DNA from 3 places in the Bacillus coreaensis genome. Region 1 is predicted to be linked to each of the others. Evidence: riboswitches for the same ligand, from Rfam matches in the RefSeq annotation. Region 1 holds a riboswitch; each other region holds the start of a gene.
The links. Region 1 has a riboswitch for thiamine pyrophosphate ahead of thiT (energy-coupled thiamine transporter ThiT). Riboswitches for the same ligand answer to the same signal wherever they lie in the genome.

Region 1 (3,281 bases):
ATTAGAATATCATCCGAGGCAATAAATAACTACGTCCTATTTCCAGGTCAGACCTTCTCGTTCAATGAGGTGGTTGGTCAAAGGACTAAAGAACGTGGATATACTCCAGCTCCCATTATTGTTCGAGGTGAGCTTTCTGAGGGGGTCGGCGGAGGTATTTGCCAAGTATCTTCTACCCTCTTTAATGCTGTGGATCGAGCAGGGTTAAAAATCGTGAAACGATATTCCCACTCCAAACGTGTACCTTATGTTCCTCCAGGTCGCGATGCAACAGTAAGCTGGTATGGACCTGACTTTGTTTTTATGAATAACTATAAGCATCCTATTTTGATACGCTCCAAAGTAAGAGGCGGTTCCGTGTCCATTCTCTTGTATACTTCAGATGATGTGAATGTTGAACATAACCAAGTGCCAAGCATGTATCAATAAAAAAGGCTGTCCAGAGGGAGTACCCTACCCAATGGACAGCCACTTTTAATATAGATGAAAATACTTAGATCGGATGGAATCAGATAACAGCTCAGATACAGGGACGACCTTAATATGTTTCTGCTTAAATTGAGGCATTGACTCAGTAACTCCTAACGAGCATACCTTACCTGATGTACCAACATGTCCAATCGCAACAGCGGTACCTCGGCTCTCCGCAATCCTTGCAAGAATAAGCATTTGTTTTTTGACCTGATTCACAGAACAGATATCATCTAAAAACACATCTCGCTTAATAAATGGTACATTTAATTCCTCAGTGATTTCCTCAAATTTTGATTTTGGACTTGTTGCACTATCTACAATATATAGCTGCTTTTCCTTTGCCACTTCGACAATCACCCTGACAATCTCTTCATTCTCAACGACAAGCGAGCCCATATGATTATTTAATCCCATAGCATGAGGAACACTATCGATAGCATCAATGACTCTCTTTCTTACTTCTTCCTTTGATAAATCATTCGTTATTGGCTTTGGTCCTAACCAAGATGCCTTTCCTTTTTTCGGCTGCATAGGCAAGTGTACCATGATCTCTAAGCCATTTTCATATGCCCATTCTGCATGCTTTTTTGAAAGCTCATTAAAAGGCATAATAGCCGCTGTGATTTGCACATCACCTTCTAGAAAATCCTTAACACCTCCCACACCACCACCAAAATCGTCAATAATAATAGCTGCCTTTTTCACTTCCTGGCCATGTCCATGATGAGAGAACAGTGTAAAAATGACCAAAAAAATGATAAATGAAGTTTTTTTCATAAAATCCTCCATTTGAAATGTTAGTTATTGGTATAGTTTCTCTCATTGAGGAAAAACCATACAAAAAACTCGCCCAAAACATTGGACGAGTGTTGGATTACGATATTTTTTTCAAAGTCTCTGGAGAGGAAACCCTTTTGTGGAGAAGAAATCTTGGGGAACTAGACACTAAAAGGAATAAAATAACGGAACAATAGATGGCTGCTCCAATCATTGTTCCACCGTTTACGCCTAGTGAAAATAAGAATGGAGACATCCCATCCGGTGCATATTCTCCCCAGAATAAAAATCCCGCGATAAAATGCCAAAAATAACGTGCCGCACTTCCAACGAATGTGGCAACGATGATCCATTGAAGGGCTTTCTTTTTATTTTCTGTTAGTGCTACCTGAATTTTTTTCATAAAAAAACCTGCAAATCCAATAAACGCAAAGGCAAGAAAATACTCAATGAAGGCCTGTAACGGAGTCAAAATATATGCATCACCCATAGCAATTTGTAATAGTCCCCATAAAAAGCCAGAAGCGGTTGCAGCAACGAATCCCCATCTAAAGGCGATAATCAAAATTGGTACCATCGCAAATGAAATAGAAATACTAGGCGAAAGTTTAATCGATGGAAGAAGGTCTAGAATTAATGCAAAGGCTGCAAAAAAAGATGCTTCAATCATCATAATTAATCGTTTGTTTCCCATATAAAAAAATCTCCCCTTTTTCTGGAAACCTCAAGGAGAGCGTAGATAGACATGATTACACGAAAAATGCAGTCTTTCCACATCCCTGCGCTAGAATTATCTAACAGGTTCAAAGGGTCAGAACAAACGTTCACTCTCAGCATAACGCTCCCCTTGTGGTTTCGTTGTATGTAGTTTGTTTATAATTTCGTATTCATTATATCATATAAAATTAAATAGAAAAGCATCTAGTTGAAACTAGATGCTTTTCATGTTTATATTTTAAATCTGCGAACCAACTGCTGTAAGGTTTCTGCCATACCTGATAGATCTTGAGCACTTGCGGTTACTTCCTGGAGAGTAGCAACGTTTTCTTCTGTTCCGGCTGCTACTTCTCTGGTTGTTGCAACGCTTTCTTCTGCGATTCCTTTTACTTCGTCAATTGCTTGTACGACATTTGTACTATGCATACTTAGTAGCTCAATGGCACATGAAACGTCAGATACCTTTTCTATTACGTCTCCCATTGACTCTCCAATTAGAGCAAACGCTTTCTTTGCATCCTGACTATATTCGAATCCTTCTGATACTTTGTGAGACTGTTCTTCCATTGCAGATACAGCTAGATCCGTTTCAGATTGGATATAAGAAATCATTTTTGTAATTTGATCAGCTGATTTTTTTGATTCCTCTGCGAGCTTTCTTACTTCGTCTGCAACTACAGCAAATCCCTTGCCATGTTCACCTGCTCTTGCAGCTTCGATTGCCGCATTTAAGGCTAGCAGATTCGTCTGATCTGCAACCGTTGTAATCATATTTAGGATAGAAGTAATTTCATTTGAACGCCTACCTAACTGACGAATGATTTCTGAGGCATTCAAAACACCATCATTAATCAAATTCATTTGGTTAACTACTTTTTCTATAGATAATGCTCCTTGATCTGTAACTTGAAACGTATTATCAGCTGTGACGAGCATTTTTTCACTACTTTTTGTAATCAAACTTATATTGCTAGACATCTCTTCAATTAATGTGTGAATTTTGGTTAAATGTTGCAGTTGCAAATCCATACCCTCTGAGTTTTGTTCAACAATATAAGAAATTTGTTCACTTGCTTGAGTACTGTCCTGCGCACTTGTACTTAGTTGTTCACTACTAGCTGCAACTTGAGCTGATGAATCTCTAACTTGTATAACAACTTCTCTTAATCCAGAAACCATTGAGTTGACAGACTGGATCATTGCCCCAATTTCGTCTTTATTCTTCACTTGAATCTCATCTATAGATAGGTCTCCGCTCGCAACCTTTTCAATTGCCTTAGATGCATGAACAATTGGTTTCGCAATCTGTAAAC
Region 2 (3,281 bases), on a different contig from region 1:
GTTTAGGTATTGAATGGCATCTTCGAAGCCTTCATCTAAAGTTTCCAAGGCTTTAGCATATTTAGCCTCATCCCCAAACTGGTTCATTAATTCATTCTTAAACCTGCGGATATCATCCACCGTAACAGCTTCAAAGACCCGTTTAATCATTGTGCGTATCTCTGTGGAATCCTTCTTAGGGAGTTTCCCTATTATGTTGCGTTTAAAATGTACCGTGCATCTTTGCCATGTAGTACCAATAAAATCGCGCTGTATTGCCTTTTGTAGCCCTAGATGAGCATCTGAGATGACCAGTTTTGGAGATTTAAGCCCACGGGATTTAAGCTGTTGGAAGAAACGACTCCAACTCTCGAAATCCTCTGCATGATCCACACTAAGCCCAAGGATTTCACGGGTATTCTTCTCGGTAATGGCAGTCGCAATGTACACCGCTTTTGAGACAACTTGGTTATATTCCCTGACCTTAATATACATGGCATCCACAAAAATATAAGGATAATACATGACATTCAAAGGGCGTTTGGACCACTCATTAACAATGGGGTCAAGCTTTTGAGTAAGAGAAGATACAAACGATTTTGATATACTTTCCCCACAAAGCTGCTCAACAATATTTGTAACTTTCCGAGTTGAAACACCGTTAATGACCATTTCTAGCATTGAGATGACTAGGGCTTGGTCACAGCGAGCATACTTTTCGAAGACAGAAGTGGAAAACTCTCCATTTCTGGTCCGAGGTACCTTTAGCTTTAGTTTCCCAATACCTAGGATCAATTCACGTTCATAGTAGCCGTTTCGATAGTCCCGGCGATCTGGAGACCGTTCATAAGCAGCGGCACGTAAGTAATTGTCCCTTTCATTTTCCATGACTTCATTAAGGACTAAGACAATCGCTGATTTAATCACCATATCCAGATTAGAATTGATAACGGATTCTTTTAAAAGGCCTAAATCTAGGTTAAACTGAAAGTGAGTCATTTTATTTCCTCTTTTCATTGTTTATCGTCGCTGAAAACAGTGTTGCCAAGAGTGAATAAAATGACTCTTTCTTTTTACACAATTATATGGACTTAATCGTTTATTAAAGTCTGAGTTGTTGTATCTGCAGTAATTAGAAAGCATAGCACTTTTTGAAGAAGAATTGGAATATATTGAATATTATAATCATAAACAAATTAAAGCAAAGCTAAAAGACCTAAGTCCAGTAGAATAACGAACTCAGGTCTTGGAAGCTGCCTAAACTATTTGTCTAAATTTTTGGGGTTAAATCATACACAAGGGTTTTCCTGTATGGAGCATAGGGGGCTCGAACCCCTGACCTCTACGCTGCCAGCGTAGCGCTCTCCCAGCTGAGCTAATGCCCCGAATTTCTGAAACGATATAAAAATATTATACTACATCATTGTATTTTTACAATACCTGAAAACGCATTTTTTGCCTAAGCTAAATATTGTAGGAGGCATGTAATATCAGGGCTTCATAGGGCAGTTATGAATAACTCGTAACCTTTATACGATAACTTCCGAATCTTTCATAAAGTGGTTCTGAATCGTGGTCTTTTATAACTATTCAGGAAAATTTACCCTTCCATTTCCTATGGTTTCATGTATAATAAATGAGAATTGAATAGCAATAACTAGGGGAGTCCAATAGTTTGGGCTGAGAGAGAGACACGTTTAAGTTTCTTGACCCTTTGGACCTGATCTGGATCATACCAGCGTGGGGAAGTTAATAACAATCTATTAATTTAGATTACACTTCTACATATTAAGCCGGGTCCGTCTATTTTTGGACCCGGCTTTTTTATTGTGTTTTTCTTACTTCGATCCCCCGTTTTTTCTAGATCTCGTCCTTTTATTACATTTTATAAAAGGAGAGATTTATCATGGCATCAACTTCATTAAATCAATCGAGTATTTCCATTATGTCAAGTTTTTCAGGAAGTAAAAAGGTATATGTAGAAGGCTCAAGACCTGATATTCAAGTACCTATGCGAGAAATTGCACTTAGTCCTACATCTGGAACTTTTGGTGAAGAAGAAAATCTACCAGTTCGGGTATACGATTCAAGTGGACCATATACCGATAACCAATTTTCAGTCGATATAACTAAAGGCTTACCTAATCTAAGACATAACTGGATACGAGAAAGAGAAGATGTAGAAGAATATAAAGGAAGAGAAATAAAGCCGGAAGACAATGGATTTAAAGATGATCATGACCCAAGAGCGAATCATAAAATCTTTCCGGGACTCAACCGAAAACCATTACGAGCGAAAAAAGGTCAGAATGTAACCCAACTTCATTATGCCAAAAAAGGGATTATCACTCCTGAAATGGAGTTTATCGCCATTAGAGAAAATATGAAACCAGAGTTTGTTCGTGAGGAAGTGGCAAAAGGAAGAGCGATCATTCCGTCGAATATCAATCATCCAGAGATGGAGCCAATGATCATCGGACGTAATTTTCACGTGAAGATAAATGCGAATATCGGAAACTCAGCTGTTTCCTCTTCAATTGAAGAGGAAGTGGAAAAAATGACATGGGCTACCCGCTGGGGGGCAGATACCATTATGGATTTATCAACAGGAAAAAATATTCATACAACAAGAGAATGGATCATCCGTAATTCTGCCGTTCCGGTAGGTACAGTTCCTATTTATCAAGCACTTGAAAAAGTGAACGGTATTGCCGAGGATTTAACTTGGGAAGTTTATCGTGACACATTAATTGAGCAAGCAGAGCAAGGTGTCGATTATTTCACTATCCATGCCGGGGTTCTTTTAAGGTACGTTCCTCTAACGGCGAAACGATTAACGGGCATTGTTTCAAGAGGTGGCTCGATCATGGCTCAGTGGTGTTTGTATCATCACCAGGAAAATTTCCTTTATACTCATTTTAACGAAATCTGTGAAATTATGAAGGCTTATGATGTAGCGTTCTCTCTTGGGGACGGTTTACGTCCTGGTTCTATTGCAGATGCAAATGATGAGGCACAGTTTGCAGAACTAGAGACATTAGGAGAACTAACCCAGATTGCATGGGAGCATGATGTACAGGTAATGGTGGAGGGGCCAGGGCATGTACCAATGCATCTCATTAAAGAGAATATGGATAAACAATTAGAGGTTTGTAAGGAAGCTCCATTCTATACATTAGGGCCTTTAACGACTGATATTGCTCCAGGGTATGACCATATCACATCAGCCATTGGGGCTGCGATGATCGGTTGGTATGGCACGGCCATGCTTTGTTATGTGACACCAAAGGAACATTTAGGCT
Region 3 (3,281 bases), on a different contig from region 1:
GCATTATTCACGATCCGATAATTTACTAGGAAATCTACCTGAAGTATAAAATATGTACATGAGTATTTTCTAATACCCATGTACATATGACCAATCATTAAAGGAGTATGAAGGTTGAGCAGGTCATATTAAGCAAAATTGATAGATGTGCTCAGTAGTTATGCTAATGTGATCCTAATGGTAGGATCGGCAAATAGGTTATTCATCCATTCAACCAAGCGTACTATTAAATCTGAATTTTCTAGGAGGAAAATACAATGAACCAACTTAAAGGAATACATCACGTAACAGCTATTACCAGTAGTGCAGAAAAGAACTATGAATTTTTCACCTATGTATTAGGGATGCGTTTAGTTAAAAAAACAGTCAATCAAGATGATATTCAAACCTATCATTTATTCTTTGCTGATGATAAAGGCAGTGCTGGCACAGACATGACATTCTTTGACTTCCCAGGCATTCCAAAAGGTATACATGGTACAAACGAGATTTCTAAGACATCTTTCCGTGTACCAAGTGATGCAGCATTGGAATATTGGGTAAAACGATTTGATCGTTTAGACGTCAAGCATACGGGAATTAAAGAGCAATTTGGCAAGAAAACTCTGTCTTTCGTTGATTTCGATGATCAACAATATCAATTAATTTCAGATGAATTAAATAGAGGGGTAGAATCTGGTACAGCTTGGCAAAAGGGTCCTATCCCATTGGAGCATGCCATTACGGGTTTAGGTCCTGTCTTTATTCGAATTGCCAACTTTGATTATTTTAAAGAAATGTTGGAAAAAGCGCTATTATTTAAAGAAACGGCTCAGGAAGGATCCTTCCATTTATTCGAAGTAGGGGAAGGCGGTAATGGAGCATCCGTTATTGCAGAGCACAATACGATTCTCCCTCAAGCTCAACAAGGTTATGGCACCGTCCATCATGCTGCATTCCGCGTAGAGGATCGCTCCGTATTGGATGAATGGACAGAGCGATTGAATAGTATGGGATTCTCGACATCTGGTTATGTCAATCGTCACTTTTTTGAGTCATTATACGCAAGAGTTGCTCCACAAATTTTATTTGAGTTTGCGACAGATGGCCCTGGTTTTATGGGGGATGAACCTTACGAAACCCTTGGGGAAAAACTATCTTTACCTCCGTTCTTAGAGCCTAAACGAGCTCAAATAGAAAAATTAGTACGCCCCATTGATACAGTGAGAAGTACAAAGGACATCATTAAAGAATAGTATCGTTTCTTCTTTTTAATGCTCCGTTTAAAAGGAAAGTGTTCTGTTTGTTTGAACAGGATGCTTTCCTTGTTTGTTTTTTTTGCTATACCTTTTTTAAAATTCCTAATGTATCTTCTTTAGTCTTTCTCAATTAAAAGCGTTATAATGTCTTCGTTTGCTTCACAATTGTTTTTAGGTGGTTGATTATTTCTTATTGGTAAAACAACAATTAACCAAGTCTCTTAAGAAATAAGAATGAAGAGAGCGTAAAGGGTATGGCAATTCTAGTTAGTAGTATTGTAATCAAAGGATAATGGATGAGTTCACGCTGTCGATGGAGCAAGAAAAATCTATACCTTTACTAAATAAAATGGTTATATTATTATTAACATAATTAACTAAACATCTTCTACTAGGGGTGCCCTATCTTCGGGCTGAGAGAAAAACGTCAAGTTTTTTAACCCTTTGGACCTGATCTGGATTATACCAGCGTAGGAAAGTAGCCAAGCAGTGAATGAATGTAACCATTCTATAACTAACAAGGCTAGGTCCATTTATTATTGGAGCTGGCTTTTTTGTGTTTGATAGTTTCAGAGTTTTCCTATGTAAAGCTCATCACGTGTTCGTAATAATGTAAATCTGGTTGTTCAGGTACTACATGGTATTGCCTTAAGAAAAACATTGAGTGCTTATTAATAAATAGGAGGATTTTGTAAATGAGAAACACACACAAACTTACATTAACAGCCATGATGATTGCCATTGGGACACTTTCGAGTAATATCTTTTATATTCCAATTGGATTTATAAAGGTATTTCCCATTCAGCATTTTATCAATGTGTTGTCAGCGGTTCTATTAGGACCGTTTTATGCAGTTGCTCAAGCACTATGTGTTTCCATATTGAGAAACATCATGGGAACCGGCTCAGTTTTTGCTTTTCCAGGAAGTATGGTTGGAGCGTTGTTGGCTTCTCTTTTCTTTTTGAAAACAAGGAAGATTTATATGGCCTTTTTAGGGGAGGTAATCGGTACGGGAATCATTGGGGCCATTCTTGCCTACCCAATTGCCATATTAATGCTGGGGCAAAAAGCGACCTTGTTTGGATTTGTCCCTTTATTTATTTTTAGTTCTCTTGTGGGCGCATTTTTTGCTGCTATCATTCTAGCTATCTTTTTAAAGAAAAATATAGCTGTTTTTTTGACAAAGTGAATTAGAAAAAGAATTTAGTAGGGAGTTGTTTACTATAGGTATGGGGGAATTTGCTCTTTTAGTAGCGGCTGGGTTAAAAGAGTTTTCTTCACACTTAATGCCACAGGAAACGGGAAGTCGTCCACTATGTGCTGGAAGGATTACCAAACCTAGACATTGCCAAAAGGCTTTTTATCAGTGAGGTGACAGTAAAAAACACCTAAGCTCCATCTACAAAAACCTCGAAGTGAAAAATCGGAACGAACTACTTATGCTTTTGGTTAGGAAGAATGGGAAGTGAATGGTTATATGGAAGTAATTTTTCTCCACTGATAACGGAATGGCGGGCTAACCTAATTCGCTGAAAAAACCATCCTATTGGATGGTTTTTTACATCTATGTTTTTCCTTGTATCTGTAAGGAATCTCCAGAAACAATTCTTTAAATGTATTATAGAAAATAGCACGTTTAAATAGCCTGCTCTTGCATTTTTGTATTAACATTTTTATCAATCATGGTAATCTATACATAAATGATGTTTCCCTAAGGGAGGAAGAGAACGTATGCGTAGAATTGGAGTCATTGGACCTCCTCCGTCTATCGACCGTATTTTTGAGGTTGCCAATGAATTTGAACATGACATTGAATTTATTCCTTTTCCATATGAGGAAGCACGAGATGCAAAGAGGATTGTAATGGAGAATAATCAGAAGGTCAACGGGTGGTTCTTTTCTGGGCCGATTCCTTATGTGATGGCAAAAAATGTGTTAGATTCTAGTATAGATTATGTGTATTCACCGAATACAGGTTCAAGTTTATATAAGTGCCTTTTGCAATTGCATTACGAGGTGGGTCATGCCTTAGATGGTATTTC

Region 2: linked by a shared signal. The riboswitch ahead of thiC (phosphomethylpyrimidine synthase ThiC) and the one ahead of thiT (energy-coupled thiamine transporter ThiT) in region 1 are both predicted to bind thiamine pyrophosphate.
Region 3: linked by a shared signal. The riboswitch ahead of thiW (energy coupling factor transporter S component ThiW) and the one ahead of thiT (energy-coupled thiamine transporter ThiT) in region 1 are both predicted to bind thiamine pyrophosphate.

The regions. Positions count from the first base shown of each region.
Region 1 is NZ_JBOCCY010000001.1:422,250-425,530, reverse strand. It holds gene ACQ5H4_RS02230 (VanW family protein) at 1-429, shown strand, start outside; gene ACQ5H4_RS02225 (divergent polysaccharide deacetylase family protein) at 475-1,251, opposite strand; gene thiT (energy-coupled thiamine transporter ThiT) at 1,349-1,945, opposite strand; TPP riboswitch at 2,011-2,109, opposite strand; gene ACQ5H4_RS02215 (methyl-accepting chemotaxis protein) at 2,200-2,997, opposite strand; partial or broken gene ACQ5H4_RS02210 (CHASE3 domain-containing protein) at 3,139-3,281, opposite strand, start outside.
Region 2 is NZ_JBOCCY010000015.1:93,424-96,704, forward strand. It holds gene ACQ5H4_RS18760 (IS256 family transposase) at 1-978, opposite strand, end outside; partial or broken gene ACQ5H4_RS18765 (IS3 family transposase) at 1,079-1,213, shown strand; tRNA gene ACQ5H4_RS18770 (tRNA-Ala) at 1,292-1,364, opposite strand; TPP riboswitch at 1,629-1,743, shown strand; gene thiC (phosphomethylpyrimidine synthase ThiC) at 1,886-3,281, shown strand, end outside.
Region 3 is NZ_JBOCCY010000003.1:1,329-4,609, forward strand. It holds gene ACQ5H4_RS06000 (NADPH-dependent FMN reductase) at 1-21, shown strand, start outside; gene ACQ5H4_RS06005 (ring-cleaving dioxygenase) at 258-1,235, shown strand; TPP riboswitch at 1,622-1,732, shown strand; gene thiW (energy coupling factor transporter S component ThiW) at 1,934-2,428, shown strand; partial or broken gene ACQ5H4_RS06015 (LuxR C-terminal-related transcriptional regulator) at 2,545-2,631, shown strand; gene ACQ5H4_RS06020 (helix-turn-helix domain-containing protein) at 2,971-3,281, shown strand, end outside.